One region of the Variovorax sp. NFACC27 genome, then DNA from elsewhere that is predicted to be linked to it. Evidence: predicted binding sites of a transcription regulator. Region 1 holds the regulator's gene; each other region holds the start of a gene.

Region 1 (5,396 bases):
TCGACGACGAAAAGGTGAAACTGGCCCGCCTGGCGCTGGTCGCCGCGACCGCGCAGGTGCTGCACAATGGCCTCGCGATTCTCGGCGTCAGTGCGCCGAGCAAGATGTGAACTCCCTCACCATGAAGAAGACAAGAAGTCAACGCGGCAACATCGTCATCGGCCTGATCATCGGGCTGGTGCTCGGCCTGGGCGTCGCGCTGGGCATCGCGGTTTACGTGACCAAGGTGCCGATCCCGTTCGTGACCAAGACGCAGCGCGGCGGCGCCGAGCAGGACGAGGCCGAAGCCCGCAAGAACCGCGACTGGGACCCGAACGCGCCGCTGGCCGGCAAGGCAGGCGCTCCCAAGCCGGCGGCCCCGGCCGCTCCGACCGGCCCGGTCAACCCCATCACCGGCGAGCCGGCCACCGGCAACACCGCCGCGGCCCCGGCCACCGCTTCGCCCAATACCGCGCCGCCGGTGCCCGTGGTGGTGGCGCCCAAGCCGCGCCCCGCGCCGGTGCCGGCCGAGGCCAACGCCCTGCCGCCGTCGAACGATCCGCTGGGCGACCTGGCCCGCGCTCGCTCGGGCAGCGTTTCCGGCTCCGGCAGCACGACCACCGCGTCGGCCGCGCCGAGCAGCGGCAGCAACGCCGGCAGCAGCTCCGGCCCCGATCCGTTCATGTACTTCGTGCAGGCCGGCGCCTTCCGCACCACCGAGGACGCCGAGGCGCAGCGCGCCAAGCTGTCGCTGATGGGCGTCGAGGCCAAGGTCACCGAGCGCGAGCAGGCGGGCCGCACCGTCTACCGCGTGCGTGCCGGCCCCTTCAACAAGAAGGACGACGCCGACCGCCTGAAGGAGCGGCTCGACGGCGGCGGCATGGATTCGGCGCTGGTCCGCGTGCAGCGCTGACCGGACGTCATCCGGCCGGCAACCGACACGAATAGCCCCTAAGCTTCGCAGCGCGGCGTTTGCCGCCACCATCCACAGCCTCGGGCGCGCCGGATGCGGGGGAACTCCCCGCCGCGCGCCGGCTCAGTCTGCCGTAATAACTGGAGAGCTCTTTCAATGAAACGTCGTGACTTTTCGCTGGCCGCCACTTCGCTCGGACTGCTGTCCCTGGCCGCCAACCCGGCACACGCCCAGGCGCGCGTGCCCAAGGCCGGCTCCGAGTACCTGGTGCTCGACAAGCGGGTGCCGGTCGACGCGCCCGCCGGCAAGATCGAGGTGGTCGAGTTCTTCTCGTACAACTGCCCGCACTGCAACGACTTCGAGCCGTCGCTGGAAGCCTGGATCAAGACGGTGCCGAAGGAAGTCGCCTTCCGCCGCATCCCCGTTCCCTTCGTGGGCAACGACGTCGAGGCCAAGCAGCGCCTGTACTACACGCTCGAAGCCATGGGCAAGGTCGACGAATACCAGCCGAAGGTGTTCAACGCGATCCACGCCCAGCGCCAGAACGTGAACGGCGACGCCAACATCATTGCCTGGGCCACTGCCAACGGCCTGGATGCCGCCAAGTTCAAGGAAACCTTCACCTCCTTCGGCGTGGCCAGCAAGGCCAAGCGCGCCTCGCAGCTGACCGACGCCTACAAGGTGGCCGGCGTGCCCGCGATGGCCGTGGCAGGCCGCTGGTACGTGGACGGCGAGACCGCCGGCAACATGACCAAAGTACTTCAGGTCGTGAACTATTTGATCGGCGAAGCAAAGAAGGGCTGAGCCCTTGGATTCACGCTGTTTCTGGTAGCAAACCAGAGCGAAAGTCAAGCCCGCCTAGGCGGGCTTTTTCATCTGTGCGTGCGGGGCAGAAGCACTCAGACGCATACAATGCCGAGCAAGTTTCGTGCCTCTATGACATTGCACTCTTACCCCACCATCCCCTTCCTTCGTCGCGTCAGCCGGCTGGCTGCCGGCGCGCTGTTGCTGGCCGGCTTCGCCTCGGGTGCCCTGGCCGAGACCGCCGACCGCTCCAAGCCGATGAACATCGAGTCGGACGCGATGCGCTACGACGACCTGAAGCAGACCAGCGTGTTCACCGGCAACGTTTTGGTGACAAAGGGCACGATCATCATCCGCGGCGCGCGGCTGGACGTGCGCCAGGACGCCGAGGGCTACCAGTACGGCGTGGTCACGGCGGCACCCGGCAAGCGGGCCTACTACAAGCAGAAGCGCAACGCGCCCGACGAGTGGATCGAGGGCGAGTCGGAAGTGATCGAGTACGACAGCCGCGCCGACAACGTCAAGTTCATCCGCAACGCCACCATGCGCCGGCTGCTGGGCGCCACGCCGAACGACGAGAGCCAGGGCGCGCTGATCGTCTACGACCAGAGCAACGACACCTACACCGTCAACGGTTCCACCGTGCCGCCGAACACCGCCGTCAACGCCTCGGCTCCGGGCGGGCGCGTCAGGACCATCCTGACCCCCAAGGCCGCCACAGCCCCTGCGGCCGGCGCCTCGGCCCCGGCCGCCGGCGCGAAGGCGCCGCCGCCGGCACCCACCCCGGCACCCGGCAAGGGCCTGCGCCAGAGCACCACGCTCGGCAGTGACCAGGGAGATACCCGCAAGTGATCGAATCCGCAGGAACGCAGGACGTCAACGGCGCCCCGGGCAGCCGCCTGGTCGCGCGCGGCCTGAAGAAGAGCTACGGCAGCCGCACGGTCGTGAAGGACGTCTCGCTCGACGTGCAGAAGGGCGAAGTCGTCGGGCTGCTCGGCCCCAACGGCGCCGGCAAGACCACGTCGTTCTACATGATCGTGGGTCTGGTGCGCGCCGATGCCGGCGACATCGCCATCGACGGCGAGCCCATCGCCCACATGCCGATCCACCGCCGCGCCCGCATGGGCCTGAGCTACCTGCCGCAGGAAGCCTCGATCTTCCGCAAGCTCACGGTCGAGGAGAACGTGCGCGCCGTGCTCGAGTTGCAGATGGAGCCCGACGCGAACGGCAAGATGGCCCCGCTGTCGAAGCCGCACATCGAGGAGCGCCTGTCCGAGCTGCTGGCCGACCTGCGCGTCGACCACCTGCGCGATTCGCCCGCGCTCGCGCTGTCGGGCGGCGAGCGCCGCCGCGTCGAGATCGCGCGCGCCCTGGCCACGCAGCCGCGCTTCATCCTGCTGGACGAGCCCTTCGCCGGTATCGACCCGATCGCGGTGATCGAGATCCAGCGGATCATCAGCTTCCTGAAGGAGCGCGGCATCGGCGTGCTCATCACCGATCACAACGTGCGCGAGACGCTGGGCATCTGCGATCACGCCTTCATCATCAGCGACGGGCATGTGCTGGCACAAGGCACGCCTTCGGAGATCGTCGACAACGCCGAGGTACGCAGGGTGTACCTGGGCGAGCACTTCCGCATGTAAGGCGCGGGGGCGGTTTCCACCATGAAGCAAGGGCTGTCCCTTCGCGTTTCGCAGCATCTGGCGCTGACGCCACAGCTGCAGCAGTCGATCAGGCTGCTTCAACTCTCCACGCTCGAACTGAGCCAGGAGGTGGAGCAGATGCTCGACGAGAACCCGTTCCTCGAGCGCACCGCGGAAGAAGCGGCGCGCGAGGAATTCGGGCTCGACACGGCCGATGCCCCGGTTCCGCGCGATGAAGGCGGTGACGGTGGTGAAGGCGGGGACGGCGAGGGCGACTTCGCTTCGCCGGCCGCCAGCAGCGCATCCACTGCTTCCACCGAAACCGTCACCAGCACGGCCGACACCGACGGCCCCGCCGCCGACATCTCCGAGCGCGAGCCCGACTGGGAAGGCGACGGCACCGTCGACATGGCGCCCGACGACAGCGAATGGGGCAGCGACGCGCCCGCGCGCCAGAACAACCTGGGCGACGACGAGCGCGCCGACGCCACCGAGCTCGCGCGCAGCCAGGAGTCGCTGCAGTCCTTCCTGCATCGCCAGGCGCTGAGCCTGCGCCTCGACGAGAACGACAGCGCCGCGCTGCGCTTCCTGATCGAGTCGCTCAACGACGACGGCTACCTCGAAGACTCGCTGCCCGCCCTGGCCTCGGGCCTGGCCGGCGACGACAACGACCAGTTCGACGACCTGGTGCACCACTTCCAGGTGGCGCTCGGCCTGCTCCAGAGCCTGGAGCCCGCCGGCGTCGGCGCGCGCGACCTCGGCGAATGCCTGAGCATCCAGCTGCGCGCCATGGCCAGCGAGGACGAGACCGAGGAAGAGGAGCAGGTCCGCAAGACCGCCATCGCCATCTGCAAGCAGCCGATGGAGCTGCTCGCGCGCCGCGACTTCAAGCGCCTGGCCACGCTCACCCGCAGCAACGAGGACCTGGTGCGCTCGGCGCTGCAGATCATCGCGCGGCTGGAGCCCAAGCCGGGCCGCAGCTTCGTCGACGTCGAGCGCAACATCATCATTCCCGACGTGATCGTCACCAAGACCGGGCGCGGCACGAACGTGAAGTTCCGCGTCATGCTCAACCCCGAGGTGATGCCGCGCCTGCGCGTGCACGACATCTACGCCGGCGCGCTCAAGTCGCACAAGGGCGAGGGCAGCCAGGCGCTGTCGCAGCGGCTGCAGGAGGCGCGCTGGTTCATCAAGAACATCCAGCAGCGCTTCGACACCATCCTGCGCGTGAGCAACGCCATCGTCGAGCGGCAGAAGAGCTACTTCGTGCACGGCGAGCTCGCGATGCGCCCGCTGGTGCTGCGCGAGATCGCCGACGAGCTGGGCCTGCACGAATCGACCATCTCGCGCGTGACCACCGCCAAGTACATGGCCACGCCCTTCGGCACGGTCGAGCTCAAGTACTTCTTCGGCTCGGCGCTGGGCACCGAGACCGGCGGCAATGCGTCGAGCACCGCGGTGCGCGCGCTCATCAAGCAGTTCGTCGGCTCCGAGAGCGTGAAGAAGCCGCTGTCGGACAGCCAGATCTCCGAGATGCTGAAGGAACAGGGCATCGAGTGCGCGCGCCGCACCGTCGCCAAGTACCGCGAAGCGCTTCGCATCGCGCCCGCCAACCTGCGCAAAGCCCTGTAGAAAGACACCGTCGATGAGCCGGGGCCTGATGTCGCGCTGTGGGCATTGGGTCTTCGCCATGGTGGCGGTGGTGCTGTTCGCAGGCTGCGCCACGCTGCCCGACGAGGCGCCGCGCACGCCCACCAGGGCCATGGCCGTCTCGGCCGACACTGCCCTCGGCAAGATCGCGCTGGCTTCCCAGCCCGACCCCGACCTGAGCGGCTTCCGCCTGATGCCCGGCGGCGATTTCGCCTTCGACACCCGCATCCAGCTGGCCCGCCGCGCGCAGCGCACGCTCGACGTGCAGTACTACCAGATCGAGAACGACGAGACCGGCCGCTACCTGCTGCGCACCCTGCGCGACGCCGCCCTGCGCGGCGTGCGCGTGCGGCTGCTGATGGACGACCTCTACACCTCCGGCGAAGACGAGTTGCTGCTCGGCCTCG
Region 2 (5,396 bases), 280 kb from region 1:
CACGATCCGCATGCACCAGGAACGGCACTACCCGGGCCGCATCAGTGCCACGCAACTGAAGAACCCCGACTTCAGGGGCTACGCCGAGGTGTTCGGCGGCCACGGCGAGCGCGTGACGAGCACTGAGGAATTCGGCCCCGCGCTGGCCCGTGCGAGGGCGAGCGGCAAGCCGGCGATCCTGCATTGCCTGCTGGACCCGGAGGCGATCACGCCCGCCAGCACGCTGCAGTCGATTCGCAAGGCGGCGCTCGCCGCCGGCTGAGCCGGCCCGCTTCAGCGCAGCCCGCCGACGTAGCGCGGCGGGGGCGTGGGCGGCTGGCCGTCGGGCTGCCGCGCCGCCAGCCGGGCGGCGCGCGCCAGCGGCTCCATCGCCTGCTCCAACCGCGTTGCGAGCAGGTAGAGCTCCTCGTCCTTGGTGTCGGCCGCGTGCGCGCGGGTCATGCGCACGATCTCGGCGGCGTACTCGGCGTTGGTCGCCATCCATTCGGTGTCGGTCACGCGGCCGTGCTTTCGCCGCAGCGCCACGTGAAGGCGGGCGGCGAGGGCGATGCGTTCGCTTTCGGACATGGATGGCATGGTTCCTCCGTCGGTGGGTCAACTGCTCCCGAGATGTTCCCTGTGCTGTGCAAGATCGAGGCCCAGCACCTCGCTGTCGGCATCGACGCGCAATCCGACGATGACGTGCACCAGGAACAGCACCACCGCCGTTCCCGCGGCGCTGAAGATGGCCACGCTGCCGACCGCGATCGCCTGCGTCAGCGCGTCGCCGGTGGCGCCCGAGACGCGCGGGTCGGCGAACACGCCCGTCAGCAGCGCGCCCACGATGCCGCCGATGCCGTGCACGCCGAACACGTCGAGCGAGTCGTCCGCGCCCAGCAGGTGCTTCAGGCCGGTGGCGCCCCAGTAGCAGGCCAGCCCGGCGATGGTGCCGATGGCCAGCGCGGCCGGCGGCGTGACGAAGCCGGCGGCCGGCGTGATGGCCACCAGCCCCGCGACCAGCCCCGAGCACAGGCCCAGCAGCGAAGGGCTGCGCCGCACGATCCATTCGCCGAGCATCCAGCTCAGGGCGCCGGCGGCGGCCGCGATGTGCGTGACCAGCATCGCCAGCCCCGCGCGGCCGTCGGCCGCCACCGCCGAGCCGGCATTGAAGCCGAACCAGCCCACCCACAGCAGGCCCGCGCCGGTCATTGTGAATGCCAGGTTGTAGGGTTCGAAGGCCTCGCGGCCGTAGCCCTTGCGCGAGCCGAGCGCGTAGGCGCACACCAACCCCGCGATGCCCGCGTTGACGTGCACCACCGAGCCGCCCGCGAAGTCGAGAGCGCCCATCTGCGCGAGCCAGCCGCCCGGCTCCCACACCCAATGGGCGATGGGCGCGTACACCAGCACGCTCCACAGCAGCGCGAACCACAGGATCGCCGAGAAGCGCATGCGCTCGACGAAGGCGCCGAGAACGAGGGCCGTGGTGATGATCGCGAAGGTCAGCTGGAACATCGCGTAGACCGTCTCGGGCACGTTGGGCGCCACGTGGCTCACCGCCAGCTGCCCGGCCGCCTTGAGGTATTCGAAGCCCGAGAACCAGAAGCGCCCGGAGCCGCCGAGCCAGGGCCAGCCCTCGGTGAAGGCCAGCGAATAGCCCACCGCGAACCAGGTCAGCGAGACCGTCGCGGCGATCGCCACCACCGCCGCCATGGTGGCCAGCACGTTCTTGCGGCGCACCATGCCCGCGTAGAAGAGAGCGATGCCGGGCAGCGTCATCAGCAGCACCAGCGCGGTCGAGGTCATCATCCATGCGGTGTCTGCCGCGTTGATGGAGGCTTGCGGTGCCAGGGCCATGGTCGCTTTTCTTCTTCAAGTGATGGACTCAGGCGCCCCGTGCACAAGTCGTGCCACGTCGTTAACTATCAGAAACACTTTGGTTTGCAAATCGGACTTCTTCGGTAAGGCAAAGCGGGTAATTCCCAATGCACTGAGGCGGTGCGTGCCCATAAAGTCTGCGCACTCGCGAACGGGCCCTGCTCGTGTGCCGAGGGTCCGAGGAGACAATCCCCCCAAGCAACAAGAAAAATCTTCAAAGGCTCCGTACGAGATGCCTGTTCGACTTTGGAAGGCGCCGCTGGTCGGCGCCTTTTTTATTTGCGCGAAAGGCACGGGGCGCAGGCTTCTTCAGCTACTTTTTCGATAGCACCGGGGTGAGACAATCCAGCCCCTATGGAAATGCTGGTGGTGACGGGCGCCTCTGCGCTCGCGGGTTTTGTCGATTCGATCGTGGGCGGGGGCGGGCTGATCCTGGTGCCCGCGCTGTTCGCCGTTTTTCCGGGCGCACCGCCCGCGACCCTGCTGGGCACCAACAAGAGTGCGTCCATCTGGGGCACGGCCGCCGCCGCTGCCCAGTTCAGCCAGCGGGTGCAGATGCGTTGGGGCGCGCTCTGGCCGGCCGCGCTGCTCGGTTTCGCCGGCTCGATGCTGGGCGCCTGGGGCGTCACCATGTTCCCGGGCGACTTCCTGCGCAAGGCGCTGCCGCTGATCCTGCTGGGCGTGCTGCTGTACACGCTGGCGCGCAAGGACATGGGCCGCATGCACGCGCCGCGCTTCTCGGGCCGGGCCGAGACGCTGGCCGCCTGCACCATCGGCCTGTCGATCGGCCTGTACGACGGCTTCTTCGGGCCGGGCGCGGGGAGCTTCCTGGTGTTCCTCTTCGTGCGCTGGATGGGCTACGACTTCCTCAACGCCTCGGCCTCGGCCAAGATCATCAACACCCTGACCAATGCCGCCGCGCTGATCCTGCTGGCGGCCAAGGGTCACGTCTGGTGGCACTACGGGCTGGTGATGGCGGTGGCCAACGTGGCCGGCAGCGTGCTGGGCACGAGGGTTGCGCTGAAGCACGGCGCGGGCTTCGTGCGGGTGGTGTTCATCGTGGTGGTGAGCGCGCTGATACTGAAGACCGCCTACGACGCATTCCTGAAATAGCGAACCCCGAAAGTTGCCCGATGCCGCCCACCGAAGACCCAGCCGAGCCGCCCGTCCCCGTCAGCTTCTGGCAGGCCTTCGGCTACTGGCTCAAGCTGGGCTTCATCAGCTTCGGCGGGCCGGCCGGGCAGATCGCGCTGATGCACCAGGAGCTGGTGGAGCGTCGGCGCTGGATCTCGGAAAAGCGCTTCCTGCACGCCCTCAACTACTGCATGCTGCTGCCCGGCCCCGAGGCCCAGCAGCTCGCCACCTACATCGGCTGGCTCATGCACCGCACCTGGGGCGGCATCGCGGCGGGCGTGCTGTTCGTGCTGCCCTCGCTCTTCATCCTGATCGCGCTGTCGTGGGTCTACATGGCCTACGGGCAGGTGCCGGCGGTGGCCGGGCTGCTGTACGGCGTGAAGCCGGCGGTGACGGCCATCGTGCTGTTCGCGGCCTGGCGCATCGGCTCGCGGGTGCTGAAGAACGCGTGGCTCTGGGCGATCGCCGCGGCGGCCTTCGTGGCGATCTTCGCGCTGCAGGTGCCGTTTCCGCTGATCGTGCTCGCGGCGGCGGCCATTGGCTATTTCGGCAGCCGGGTGGCGCCGCAGCGCTTCGCGCCCGGAGGCGGCGGGCATGGCGCGGCGGGGGCTGCGGCCATCGGCCCGGCGCTCATCGACGACGACACGCCGACGCCCGCGCACGCGCGCTTCGGCTGGGGCCGCTTCTGGCGCGTGCTGGGCGTGTTCCTCGCGCTGTGGCTGGGCGCCATGGGCGCGCTCGTCGCGCTGTACGGCTGGCACGGCACGCTCACGCAGATGGGCTGGTTCTTCACCAAGGCCGCGCTGATGACCTTCGGCGGCGCGTATGCGGTGCTGCCCTACGTGTTCCAGGGCGCGGTCGACCATTACGGCTGGCTGGGCGCCACGCAGATGATCGACGGCCTCGCGCTGGGCGAGACCACGCCGGGGCCGCTCATCATGGTTGTGTCCTTCGTGGGCTTCGTCGGCGGCTGGAACCAGGCGCTGTTCGGCGCCCACTCGCTGTTCGTCGCGGGCGCGGTGGCGGCGACGGTGGTGAGCTTCTTCACCTTCCTGCCGTCCTTCCTGTTCATCCTGCTGGGCGGTCCCTTCATCGAATCGACGCACGGCAACCTGAAGCTCACCGCTCCGCTCACGGCCATCACCGCGGCGGTGGTGGGCGTGATCGTCAATCTGGCGGTGTTCTTCGCCTGGCACGTGCTGTGGCCCAAGGGAGCCGGAGGGGGCTTCGACGCGGCATCGGCGGCGATCGGGCTGATCGCCGCCGTGGCGCTGTTCCGCTTCAGGGCCGGGGTGATCCCGGTGGTGCTGGGCTCGGCCCTGCTGGGGCTGGCGTGGCAGCTGTTGCTGCTGCCACTGCTCGTGCGCTGAGGCTCAGTCCTCTACGAAGGCTTCCTCGCGCTTGGCCTTGATGGCAGGGAGAAGCACGATGCCCAGCAGCAGCACCGCCGCGATCAGCAGCCCCGCCGACAGCGGTCGCGTGACGAACACGCTCCACGCGCCGCGCGACAGCAGCAGGGCCCGGCGCAGGTTCTCTTCCATCATCGGCCCCAGGATGAAGCCCAGCAGCAGCGGCGCGGGCTCGGTGCGCAGCTTGATGAACAGGTAGCCGATGAAGCCGAAGGCCGCCACCATCCACACGTCGAAGGTGTTGTTGTTGGTCGAGTACACGCCGATCGCGCAGAACAGGACGATCGCCGGGAACAGGAACTTGTAGGGCACCGTCAGCAGCTTGATCCACATGCCGATCAGCGGCAGGTTCAGGATGATGAGCATCGCGTTGCCGATCCACATCGAGGCGATCAGGCCCCAGAAGAGCTCGGGGTTGCTGGTCATCACCTGCGGGCCGGGCTGGATGTTGTGGATGGTCATCGCGCCCACCATCAGCGCCATCACGGCATTGGGCGGGATGCCCAGCGTCAGCAGCGGGATGAAGGAGGTCTGGGCGCCGGCGTTGTTGGCCGACTCGGGCGATGCCACGCCGCGGATGTTGCCCTTGCCGAAGGGCACTTCGCCGGGGCGCATCTTGATCTTCTTTTCCAGCGCATACGAGGCGAACGAGGCCAGCAGCGCCCCGCCGCCGGGCAGGATGCCCAGCGCGGAGCCCAGCGTGGTGCCGCGCAGCACCGCTGGCAGCATGCGCTTGAAGTCGTCCTTGGTGGGCCACAGGCCCTTGACCTTGTGCGTGAACACCTCGCGCTCGTCGTCGGGCTGCGAGAGGTTGCCGATGATCTCGCCGTAGCCGAACACGCCCATGGCGATGACCACGAAGCCGATGCCGTCGGTGAGCTCGGGAATGTCGAAGCTGTAGCGAGCCACGCCCGAATTGACGTCGGTGCCCACGATGCCCAGCAGCAGGCCCAGCACGATCATCGCCACCGCCTTCAGCAGCGAGCCCGAGGCCAGCAC
Region 3 (5,396 bases), 1.7 Mb from region 1:
GTCGCTCACCAGGACCTGGGGCGCCAGCTGATCGTCGTCGGCGGCCTGTTCGAGTGCTGCGAGCACCTCGCGCGTGTTGGTGAAACTGCGCGTGGGCAGGTCTTCGCGCAGCAGAGCCTTCTCGAGCACGAAGCGAATCGATTGGTCGTCATCAACTATCCAGATCGGCTTCATGCATCTCCTCTGTTGCCGGTGGCTGCGCTAGGGCAGCGGTATCAATATCTTGAAATCGGTTCGGCCCGGGACGCTGTCGCACTCGATCACGCCGTGATGCTGTTGCACAAAAGTTTGTGCAAGCGTCAATCCCAGCCCGGTCCCGCCTTCCCTGCCCGATACGAGCGGATAGAAGATGCGGTCCTTGATCGTGTCCGGCACACCCGGTCCATTGTCGATTACATGCAATTCCAATGCCAATCGATACCACTGCTTGTTGAAGATCACCTGACGGGCCACCCGCGTCTTGAAAGTGATCTGCGCATCACCCGCCGCACGGCGCTCGGCCAGCGCCTGCGCCGCGTTGTGCGCGATGTTGAGCGTGGCCTGGATGAGCTGCTCGCGGTCGCCGCGGAACTCGGGAATGGAGACGTCGAAGTCGCGCTCGATGTGCAGGTCGCGCGGAAACTCCGCGAGGATGACCGAGCGCACGCGCTCGCAGACTTCGTGGATGTTGACGTCGCCCACCACGTGCGGGCGGCGGTGCGGCGCCAATAGACGGTCGACCAACGTCTGCAGCCGGTCGGCCTCGTGGATGATGACCTGGGTGTACTCGATGAGGTCGCGTGACTCGACCTCCATCTGCAGCAGCTGCGCCGCGCCGCGGATGCCGCCCAGCGGGTTCTTGATCTCGTGCGCGAGGTTGCGGATGAGTTCCTTGTTGGCCTGCGCCTGGTCGATGAGCCGCTCCTCGCGGTCCTGTCGCACCTGCTGCTCGAGCGGCGACATCTCGATGATGAGCTCGCCCTTCTTCTCGCCGTGCGCGAGGGACACCTGCACCGGCATCAGCTCGTGGTTCACGCGGCGCAGGAAGGCTTCGTAGCGCAGCGTGGCGAAGTCGTTGCTGCTGGCACCGTCGATGGCCGTGCGCAGCACCTGCGGCTCATGGAAGCATGCGCCGAACTGCGAGCCTTCGAGGGTGCGGCGCGATGTGCCCAGTGCGTCTTCGAGGCCTGCGTTGGCGAACAGCACGGAGCCGTTGCTGTTGACCACGGCGATCATCGTGGACAGCAGGTCGAAGGACTGGAAGCGCGAGTTGGCGCCGGCCGCCTTCTTCCCGAACACCATGACGTCTTACTGAGGCTGCTGCTTGGCAGGCAGCCGGGCGATCTCGCGGCGGATGCCGGCGATGTCGCTCTCGTTGCGCGCCAGCTCGGACTTCATTTCGGCGACGCGGTCCAGGTACTTCTGGTAGTTGCGGCCTTCGCTGCCCTGCTTCTCGGGCTCGCCGTTGTTGTATTCCTTCTGCAGCTCGGCCTGGCGCGCCTCGGCCTTCTTGAGCTCGGCCTCGAGCACCGAACGCGCCTCGCCGTCACGGGCACGCTGGTCGACGCCTTCCACGCGCGGGCTGCCTGCCGGCGAACGCGCCGCGGACGAACCGCCCGACGACGAGGAAGAAGCGGAACCGCCGCCCGACGCCCGCGTGCCCTGCACGACCGTGACGTTGCCGCCTTCCATGATCTTGCAGCCCTTCTGCTGCGCGATGGTGGCGTTGTTGGTGTACTCGTTGCCGCAACGCCAGACACGCTCCTGCGCGAGCGCCGGCAGCGCGATCAGTGAACCGGCCAGAAAGATGAGGGAAGCTGTCTTCATGTGTATCGGTGGAGAGCGGCGACAAAGGGGCATTTTCGTGCAATTCGACGGTAAAAGTGACCAGATGTTCCACCCCAAAGAAAAAGGACGGCCAGGCCGTCCTTCCATAACCCATCAGGCTTACATCCCCAATCACTGCCCCCTTCGGGAGATACCGCGGAACCGGCTCCGCCGGGCCGCAGGTATCGCCCCCGGAAGGGGGTTGGCGTAGCGACACGAAGTGCGCGCAGCCTGGGGGCGAGCCAATTACAGGGAGTAATACATGTCGAACTCGACGGGGTGCGTCGCCATGCGGAAGCGCGTGACTTCCTGCATCTTCAGTTCGATGTACGCGTCGATGTAGGCATCGGTGAACACGCCGCCCTTGGTCAGGAACGCACGGTCCTTGTCCAGGTATTCCAGGGCCTGGTCGAGGCTGTGGCAGACGGTCGGGATCAGTGCGTCTTCTTCCGGCGGCAGGTGGTACAGGTCCTTGCTGGCGGCTTCGCCCGGGTGGATCTTGTTTTCCACGCCGTCGAGACCGGCCATCAGCAGCGCGGCGAAGCCCAGGTACGGGTTCATCAGCGGATCGGGGAAGCGCGCTTCGACGCGGCGGCCCTTCGGGTTGGCCACGAACGGGATGCGGATCGATGCCGAGCGGTTCTTGGCCGAGTAGGCCAGCTTCACCGGGGCTTCGAAGCCGGGGACCAGGCGCTTGTAGCTGTTGGTGCCGGGGTTCGTGATGGCGTTCAGGGCACGGGCGTGCTTGATGATGCCGCCGATGTAGTGCAGGGCGAAGTCCGAGAGGCCTGCATAGCCGTCGCCGGCGAACAGGTTCTTGCCGTCCTTCCAGACCGACTGGTGCACGTGCATGCCGGAGCCGTTGTCGCCGACGATGGGCTTGGGCATGAAGGTGGCGGTCTTGCCGTAGGCGTGGGCCACGTTGTGGATCACGTACTTCTGCAGCTGGACCCAGTCGGCGCGCTGGACCAGCGTGCTGAACTTGGTGCCGAGTTCCATCTGGCCGGCGTTGGCCACTTCATGGTGGTGAACTTCGACCGGGATGCCCAGCGATTCGAGCACCAGGCACATTTCCGAGCGCATGTCCTGGAAGCTGTCGACCGGGGGAACCGGGAAGTAGCCGCCCTTGACCGCGGGACGGTGGCCGGTGTTGCCGTGTTCGAATTCCTTGTCGGTGTTCCACGAGGCTTCTTCGGATTCGATCTTCACGAAGCAGCCCGACATGTCGTTCTTCCAGCGCACGCCGTCGAACACGAAGAATTCGGGTTCCGGACCGAAGTAGGCGGTGTCGCCCAGGCCCGATGCCTTCATGTAGGCCTCGGCGCGCTTGGCGAGCGAACGCGGATCGCGCTCGTAGGCCTTGCCGTCGGCGGGGTCGATCACGTCGCAGGTCAGGATCAGCGTCGTTTCTTCGAAGAAGGGATCGATGTTGGCGGTGTTCGGGTCGGGCATGAGTTGCATGTCCGAAGCTTCGATCCCCTTCCAGCCGGCGATGGACGAGCCGTCGAATGCGTGGCCCGAGGTGAATTTGTCTTCATCGAAAGCCGAGACCGGCACGGTCACGTGCTGCTCTTTGCCGCGGGTATCGGTGAAGCGGAAGTCGACGAACTTGACCTCGTTTTCCTTGACGAGCTTGAGTACATCGGCGACGGTCTTTGCCATCAGTTTCTCCTGAGTTGGATGGTGGTTAGGAATACAGGGACGTGGGATGCAGTTTCTGTGCCATTGTCGCCTCACCGGATGAGGCTTCGATGGCCGCCGCAGAACCCAAATGAAGGCGGAAATTCACTATTTTGGTGCATTGATTTTTATCGCACCAATTCGGGGCCGAGCTTGGCGTCAAAAGTGTGCAGGCCTTCGATCAGCTGAGCATATGCGGCATCGAGCCGCTCGGCATCGCCCTTGACGCCCAGTTCGATGTGCCGGCCGTAAGTCGGATGGTCGACACTGGGCAGGCTGAACACCTTGATTCCGGCGTGGGTGGCCTCGATGGCCTGCATGAGCGGCGTCAGCGTGGCCTCCATGGCACCGAAAACGATCACGGATTTCTCGGCGACGGTCTTGCTGGCGAACAGGCCGGCATAGCGGCCGTCGAGCACGGATTCGATCATCGGCCAGGCCATGACGGGGAAGCCCGGCACGAAGTGCACGTCGCCGACGCTGAAGCCCGGGATCTTGTTGTACGGGTTGTAGATGAGCGTGGCGCCCTGCGGGAACACGCCCATGTTGAGCCGATGCACGTTGTCGGCCCGGTCGGGCTCGTAGGGCAGGCCCTGCTCGCGCGCCGTGTCCTGCATGCGCTCGCGGATCAGCAACTCGGCCTCGGGGTGCAGCGCCAGCGGCACGCCCAGCGCCTTCGCGGCGCATTGGCGGGTGTGGTCGTCGGGCGTGGCGCCGATGCCGCCGGTCGAGAAGACGATGTCGCCAGAGGCGAAGGCCCGCTCGAGCGCGGCGGTGATGCGTTCGGGCTCGTCGCCCACGTACTCGGCCCAGCTCAGTTGAAGGCCGCGCGCGGCAAGCAGTTCGATGACCTTGGCCATGTGCTTGTCGGCACGCTTGCCGGAAAGGATCTCGTCGCCGACGACGATGAGACCGAATGCGCGTGTCATGGAGAACCCCATTGGGAAAGAGCGGCCTTGCTGGCTTCGTCGGCCTCGATGGCCGGCGTGCCGCCGCCGGCAGCCGGTGCTTCGGCCGCCGCGCGCTGGGCGCGAAGCTGCGCGAGCGCATCGAGGCAGTAGTGAGCGAACCACAGGGCCGAGAAGGCGAAAACCAGCGTGTAGATCCAGATGGCGATCGGCACCAGCACGAAGAATGCGGCGGCGAACAGCAGGCCCGAGGCCCAGACGATGCTGGGCGCGGCGCCCAGGTAGCCGCACAGCACGCCGATGCACAGCAGCGGAAGCCGGTGCGCGCGCAGCAGCGCGGCGCGCTCCTCGGGGCTGGCGTGCTCGGCCAGCGCGTCGAAGCTCATCACGCGGTAGGTGAGCCAGCCCCAGATCAGCGGCGGCAATATCAGCACCAGCGGCGGAATGAGCCACAGCGGCATGGAAACGACGAGGGCGATCAGCGCCAGGACGGTGGCGCCCAGCGAGCGCGCGACGCTGCCGAAGAACGAGGCGCCCTTCTTCTGCTCGAGCGCCGGAAAGCGCCGCACGCCCACCAGCTTGGTCAGGGCGGGTGCCATCAAGCCGGCCACGATCAACAGGCAGACCACCACGATCACCGGCGTGGCGGCGAACACCACGACCAGCGCGGCCAGCGCCGAGGTGACGTCGCCCGAGAAGAGACGGCCGATCCAGGCCCAGAAGCTCGACAGCAGCGGCCAGGCGTCGAGCGCGCCGCGCGTCCAGTTCACCGCGGCGTCCCAGTAGAAGTAGCCGAGCAGCGAGGCCAGCACGATCATCAGCCCCAGCGGAAGCAGCGACAGCACGATCACGCGCGGCAGCATGCAGTAGGCGACCGCGCGCCAGAAGGAGTCGAGGAGCAGGCGCATGAAGCAGCGAGGATAACGCCTCGGGCGGGCCGCTCAGGGCCCGGAGCCCCTCAGCCGCGACCGACCATTCGCTTCAGCCCGAGCCACTGCTGGG
Region 4 (5,396 bases), 340 kb from region 1:
GACCGCCGCGAAGAACGGCAGGCCGGCGGCCACCGGCCAGAAGCCGATGCGCAGCTTCGTCGCCGCACCCTGCGCCCGCACGATGGCGGGCGCGGCCAGCACGGCCAGGCCAGCGGCGCCGGCCTGCAGCAGTTGGCGTCGTTGGCGAGCGGCGGGAGAGTTTTCTTGAATGCTCATCGGAACTCCTGATCAGTTGGAACTCGGGGTGGCCAGGCTCGCGACGTAGGCGCGCCAGCCGCCGTGATGGGTCACGTCCTGCGCGCCGGCCAGCACATGGCCTTCGCAGATGAAGCCCTTCACCCAGCTGCCGTCGGCCAGCTCGACGCTGCCCAGCCCCAGCGGCGACGGGATGAGCGCGAGAAAGCTGCCGACCTGGGCGAGCGGCACGGCCCACACCTCGAGCGCGATGGCGGCACCGCCTTCGTCTGCTCCGACGGCCACGCGCCGCAGCCCGGGCTTGGGAGGCACCGTGCCCGGCAATGCATGCAGCCGGTAGAAGGGCGAAGTCGTTGTGGCGCGCAGCAGCGTCGCGCCGCGCTCGGTGAGCTGGCCGTTGAGCGGCATGCCCGAGAGATGCGCGCCGACCACTGCGATGGGCAGCAGGCCGGTGCCCGGCGCGGCGAGCCCCGGAATGGCGCGCGGCGCGGGCAGCGGCTGGCCGGTCGCGCCCTGCGCGAGGCCGGTCGCGTGGTGATAGCGCTGGCCCAGTTCGGCCAGTGCGAGATCGCTGCCGCAGGGGCCGATCAGCGTGATGCCGAAAGGCAGGCCGTCCGCGCGCAGGCTGCTGGGCACAGAGAGCGCGGCGTAGTCGAGCAGGTTGACGAAGTTGGTGTACGCGCCGAGGTTGCGGTTGAGCACGACCGGGTCGGCGCGCATCTGCTCGCGGGTGTAGTGCGTGGGCGCGGTGGGCACGAGCAGCACGTCGATGTCGCGCCACATCGGCTCGACCTTCTGCGCGATGGCGCGCAGCCGCGCCTGGGCCTCGAACACGTCGGCGGCGTCGTATTGGCGCCCGCTCTCGAGGATGCCGCGCACGGGCTCGATCACGTCGTCGGCGTGCGCGTCGAAGAATTCGCGCACCGCGGCGTAGCGCTCGGCGACCAGCGCGCTTTCGTAGAGCATCCCGGCGGCTTCGGCGAGCGGCGCGTAGGCGATGGTGACGGGCGTGCCGCCCATGGCGAGCAGCCGCGCGACCGCTTCGCCGAATGCCTGTTCGGCGGCGGCGTCGCCGAAGAAGCTCAGCCTGTCGGGCACGCCGAAGCGGAAGCGCGCGGGCAGCGGTTCACGGCGCAGGTCGATGTCGCGCGAGTACGGGTCGCGCACGTCGTGGCCGGCGGCGGCGAGCAGCACGTCGACCGCGGTGGCGACGGTGCGCGCGAAGATGGAGACGCAGTCGGCGCTCTGCGCCGCGGGCACCACGCCGAAGGCGCTCAGCAGGCCGCGCGAGGGCTTGAGACCGACGATGTTGTTGAGCCCGGCCGGCACGCGGCCCGAGCCGGCGGTGTCGGTGCCGAACGCGAAGTCGACCTCGCCGCTCGCCACCACGTAGGCCGAGCCCGAACTGGAGCCGCCCGACACGTAGCGCGCGTCGAAGGCGTTGGGCACCTCCCCATACGGAGAACGGGTGCCGTTCAGGCCGCAGGCGAACTGGTCGAGGTTGGTCTTGCCGGCCAGCAATGCACCGGCTTCGAGCAGGCGCTGCACCACGGCCGCATGCGCCACGGGCAGGCGCTCGAAAGCCGGACAGGCGGCCGTGGTGGGCACGCCGGCCACGTCGATGTTGTCCTTGACCGCGAAGCGCAGCCCGGCGAGCGGCAGGGCGAAATCCAGCGCCCCCGCAGCCTGCGCGTGCGCCACGGGCGAGGCGAACCTGGCAATCCAGGCCGCTTCGGGCGATCCGCTCTTCGGGTTTTCTTCATGCACCATCTTCAGGCATCCAAACATGTACACATGTTGTGATGCAAGCGGCGTGCCAGTGACCGCCGGCGCGATGCGACTCACGCGCGGCGCGCGTCAGTCAGAAAAACAGAATGGGGAGTGGAGTTTTCGCGAAACACCGCGGAACCGGCTTTGCCGGGCCGCAGGTGTTGCCCCCGGTAGAGGGAAGGCGTGCGCGACACGAAGTGCGCGCAGCCTGGGGGCGAGCTATTTCTTTGCTTCGCGGTACAGCTTCTCGACCTTCGGCAGGTTCGACTCGAGCTTCGCGATGCGGTCAGGTCCGCTGGGGTGCGTCGAGAGGAAGCTCAGGCCGCCCTGGTTCTTCGAAGCCGTGGCCATCTTCTTCCACAGCGACACCGACGCCTGCGGGTCGTAGCCCGCGCGCGCCGCCAGTTCGAGCCCCACGAGGTCGGCCTCGGACTCGTCGCTGCGACTGAACTTGAGCGTGATGAGCTGCGTGCCGGCACGCGCGGCCAGGTCGCCCACCTGCCCCCATCCGAGCAGTTGCGCGCCGATGGAGAGCGCCGCGCCGGTGCCCGCGCTCTTGGCCATGCGGGCGCGTGCGTGTTCGCGCAGCGCGTGGGCCATCTCGTGGCCCATCACCATCGCGACCTCGTCGTCGGTGAGCTTGAGCTGGTCGAGGATGCCGGTGAAGAAGGCGATCTTGCCGCCGGGCATGCAGAAGGCATTGATCTGCTTGCTGCCGATGAGGTTGACCTCCCACTTCCAGTCGCGGGCGCGCGAATTCCACGGCGTGGCGAAAGGAACGAGGCGCCTGGCGATGGTGCGCAGGCGCTGCAGCTGCGGATTGCTTTCGCCCGCCAGCGCCCCCTTGGCGCGCGCCTGCTCGAGCAGCTGGCCGTACTGCTGCACGCCGGCCGCCTCGATCTGCTCGACCGGCACGATGTTGCGCGCCACCGAAGGCTTGCCCACCTCGACCTGCGCCAGCGCCGGCTTCGCGAGGACCGCGCCGGCGGCGGCCAGCAGGAAGGCCCGCCGGGGATTCCAGGCGGAAGCTGCGGAAGGAGCCGCAAGGGCGAAAACGGGGCGATCGCATCGTGTGCACATAGGAGCGGGATGATAGGAACAAATGAAGACAAGAAGGCGGGAAGCCCGGGGCCTTGCTCATGGACAATCCGGGGCACATGTCCGCCTCGCCCGCAGAAACCCCCACGCCCCCCTCACCGCCCTGGCGCGACGCGCTGAAGGTCTACCTGGAACCCGCCACCCTGCGCATGCTGGCGCTGGGCTTCTCGGCGGGGCTGCCGCTGCTGCTGGTGCTGGGCACGCTGAGCTTCCGGCTGCGCGAAGCGGGCATCGACCGCACCACCATCGGCTACCTGAGCTGGGTCGGGCTGGCCTACGGCTTCAAGTGGGTCTGGGCGCCGCTGGTCGACCGGCTGCCGCTGCCGCCGCTGACCACGCTGCTGGGCCGCCGCCGCGGCTGGCTGCTGCTGGCGCAGTGCATGGTCATCGCCGGGCTGGCGGGCATGGCGGTCAACGACCCGCGCCACGGGCTCACGCCAATGATCTGGTGCGCGCTGCTCGTGGCCTTCGGCTCTGCCACGCAGGACATTGCGCTTGACGCCTTCCGCATCGAATCGGCCGAGCCCCGCAAGCAAGCGGCACTGGCTGCGGCCTACCAGACTGGATATCGACTAGCGATGATCTGGGCCGGCGCCGGGGTTTTGTGGGTAGCCAATGTCGCCGAAGGCCCCGTAGTCGATTCGGTCGCTGCCAACTGCCAAGCCGTGACCGGTGCTGTCGCTGGTGCTATCACCCAGGCGACAACCGCGGCCAATACCTATGCCCAGGGCGCTTGGCGCACCGCGTATCTGGTGATGGCAGGCTCGATGGCTATCGGCGTGTTGACGGTGCTGCTCTCGCCGGAGCCGGCGCGGCGCGAAATGCCCAAGGCCCGAGGCGTTGCTGATTGGCTACGTAGCGCGCTGGTCGAGCCCTTCGCCGATTTCATTCGCCGCTACCGCTGGCATGCAGCCTTGATCTTGGCATTGATCGCCGTTTATCGGATCAGCGACGTGGTGATGGGCATCATGGCGAATCCCTTCTATGTCGATATGTGTTTCACCAAGAACGAAGTAGCCACGATCAGCAAGTCTTTCGGCGTAGCCATGACGCTGGTGGGAGCCTTCGTGGGCGGCGTTCTATCGATGCGCCTGGGTGTAATGCGGGTGTTGATGCTTGGCGCAGTGCTCAGTGCCGCGAGCAACCTGCTCTACGCTTGGCTGGCGACTCGTGGGCACGACACCACTGCGCTGATCGCGGTGGTCTCGGCCGACAACCTGGCCGGCGGCATCGCCTCGGCGGCCTTCATCGCCTACCTGTCGAGCCTCACGAATATCAGCTACTCGGCCACGCAGTACGCCCTGTTCAGCTCGCTGATGCTGCTGCTGCCGAAGTTCCTGGCCGGCTATTCGGGCGCCTTCGTCGACGCCTACGGCTACAGCAGCTTCTTCGTCGGCACCGCGCTGCTGGGCGCGCCGGTGCTGGTGCTGGTGGCGCTGGCCTCGCGGCTGACGACCACAAGCCCCCAGGGCCGTCAATAGGGGTCTACAGGGCCTGCGCCTTATAGGAAACGGCCGACGCTGCACGGGCCGCGCAACTGGTAGGCTGTACCGGTATACATTCGTTTCTTTCAATATCCTTTCTCCGCCGCGCCCTTTCAGGTTTTCCTTTCCGCGCGCCCATCGTCTGCCTGACCGACAGCCCAACACCTCCAAGATCGTGCCGTCCCGAATTTCTCCTCTTCAAATAAGTGCCTACACGGCCACCTGCGCCGTCGGTGTCGGCAAGGAAGCGCTGGCCGACGCTCTGGCGCAGTCGCGCAGCGGGCTGCGCGCCAACGACTTCGGCGACGCGCCGCTGCCCACCTGGATCGGCCGTGTCGAAGGGGTCGAGGACGTCCGGCTGCCCGAGCCGCTCGCGCAATGGGACTGCCGCAACAACCGGCTCGCCTGGATGGGCCTGCAGGCCGACGGCTTCGTCGAGGCGGTGGCCGCGGCGCGCGAGAAGTACGGCGCATCGCGCATCGCGCTGGTGCTGGGCACCTCCACCGCCAGCATCGGCGAGACCGAGCTGGCCTACACCCGGCTCGATGCACAGGGCATGTTCCCGCCCGAGCAGCGCCGCGCCGCGGTGCACACGCCGCATTCGCTGGCCATGTTCGCGCAGCAGCTGCTGGGCATCAGCGGCCCGAGCGAGACCATCTCCACCGCCTGCTCGTCGAGCGCCAAGGTGTTCGCCTCGGCGGAGCGGCTCATTCGCCTGGGCCTGGCCGACGCGGCCGTGGTCGGCGGGGCCGACACGCTGTGCGGCAGCGTGCTGTTCGGCTTCAACTCGCTCGAACTGGTGTCGAGCGAGCCGTGCCGGCCCTTCGACGCCGCACGCAAGGGCATCAGCCTGGGCGAGGCAGCGGGCTTCGCGCTGGTCGAGCGCGT

The links. Region 1 encodes sigma-54, which starts transcription at its own class of promoters, with help from an activator protein. Its sites were predicted from a motif close to TGGCANGNAANCTGCTTT; they were not measured.
Region 2: a site for sigma-54 is predicted at 1,872-1,889, ahead of ABL840_RS02385 (ammonium transporter). Genes of this name have one in related genera too.
Region 3: a site for sigma-54 is predicted at 3,514-3,531, ahead of glnA (type I glutamate--ammonia ligase). Genes of this name have one in related genera too.
Region 4: a site for sigma-54 is predicted at 1,958-1,975, ahead of atzF (allophanate hydrolase). Genes of this name have one in related genera too.

The regions. Positions count from the first base shown of each region.
Region 1 is NZ_CP157613.1:784,395-789,790, forward strand. It holds gene argS (arginine--tRNA ligase) at 1-110, shown strand, start outside; gene ABL840_RS03600 (SPOR domain-containing protein) at 122-892, shown strand; gene ABL840_RS03605 (thiol:disulfide interchange protein DsbA/DsbL) at 1,049-1,696, shown strand; gene lptA (lipopolysaccharide transport periplasmic protein LptA) at 1,829-2,548, shown strand; gene lptB (LPS export ABC transporter ATP-binding protein) at 2,545-3,339, shown strand; gene rpoN (RNA polymerase factor sigma-54) at 3,361-4,971, shown strand; gene ABL840_RS03625 (phospholipase D family protein) at 4,985-5,396, shown strand, end outside.
Region 2 is NZ_CP157613.1:506,182-511,577, forward strand. It holds gene ABL840_RS02375 (thiamine pyrophosphate-binding protein) at 1-262, shown strand, start outside; gene ABL840_RS02380 (hypothetical protein) at 274-576, opposite strand; gene ABL840_RS02385 (ammonium transporter) at 595-1,833, opposite strand; gene ABL840_RS02390 (sulfite exporter TauE/SafE family protein) at 2,209-2,967, shown strand; gene chrA (chromate efflux transporter) at 2,988-4,358, shown strand; gene ABL840_RS02400 (tripartite tricarboxylate transporter permease) at 4,362-5,396, opposite strand, start outside.
Region 3 is NZ_CP157613.1:2,453,465-2,458,860, reverse strand. It holds gene ntrC (nitrogen regulation protein NR(I)) at 1-174, opposite strand, end outside; gene glnL (nitrogen regulation protein NR(II)) at 202-1,281, opposite strand; gene ABL840_RS11510 (hypothetical protein) at 1,288-1,806, opposite strand; gene glnA (type I glutamate--ammonia ligase) at 2,053-3,468, opposite strand; gene ABL840_RS11500 (competence/damage-inducible protein A) at 3,615-4,415, opposite strand; gene ABL840_RS11495 (EI24 domain-containing protein) at 4,412-5,302, opposite strand; gene ABL840_RS11490 (sterol desaturase family protein) at 5,353-5,396, opposite strand, start outside.
Region 4 is NZ_CP157613.1:444,301-449,696, reverse strand. It holds gene ABL840_RS02105 (ABC transporter substrate-binding protein) at 1-177, opposite strand, end outside; gene atzF (allophanate hydrolase) at 190-1,926, opposite strand; gene ABL840_RS02095 (M48 family metallopeptidase) at 2,146-3,006, opposite strand; gene ABL840_RS02090 (AmpG family muropeptide MFS transporter) at 3,066-4,505, shown strand; gene ABL840_RS02085 (beta-ketoacyl-[acyl-carrier-protein] synthase family protein) at 4,684-5,396, shown strand, end outside.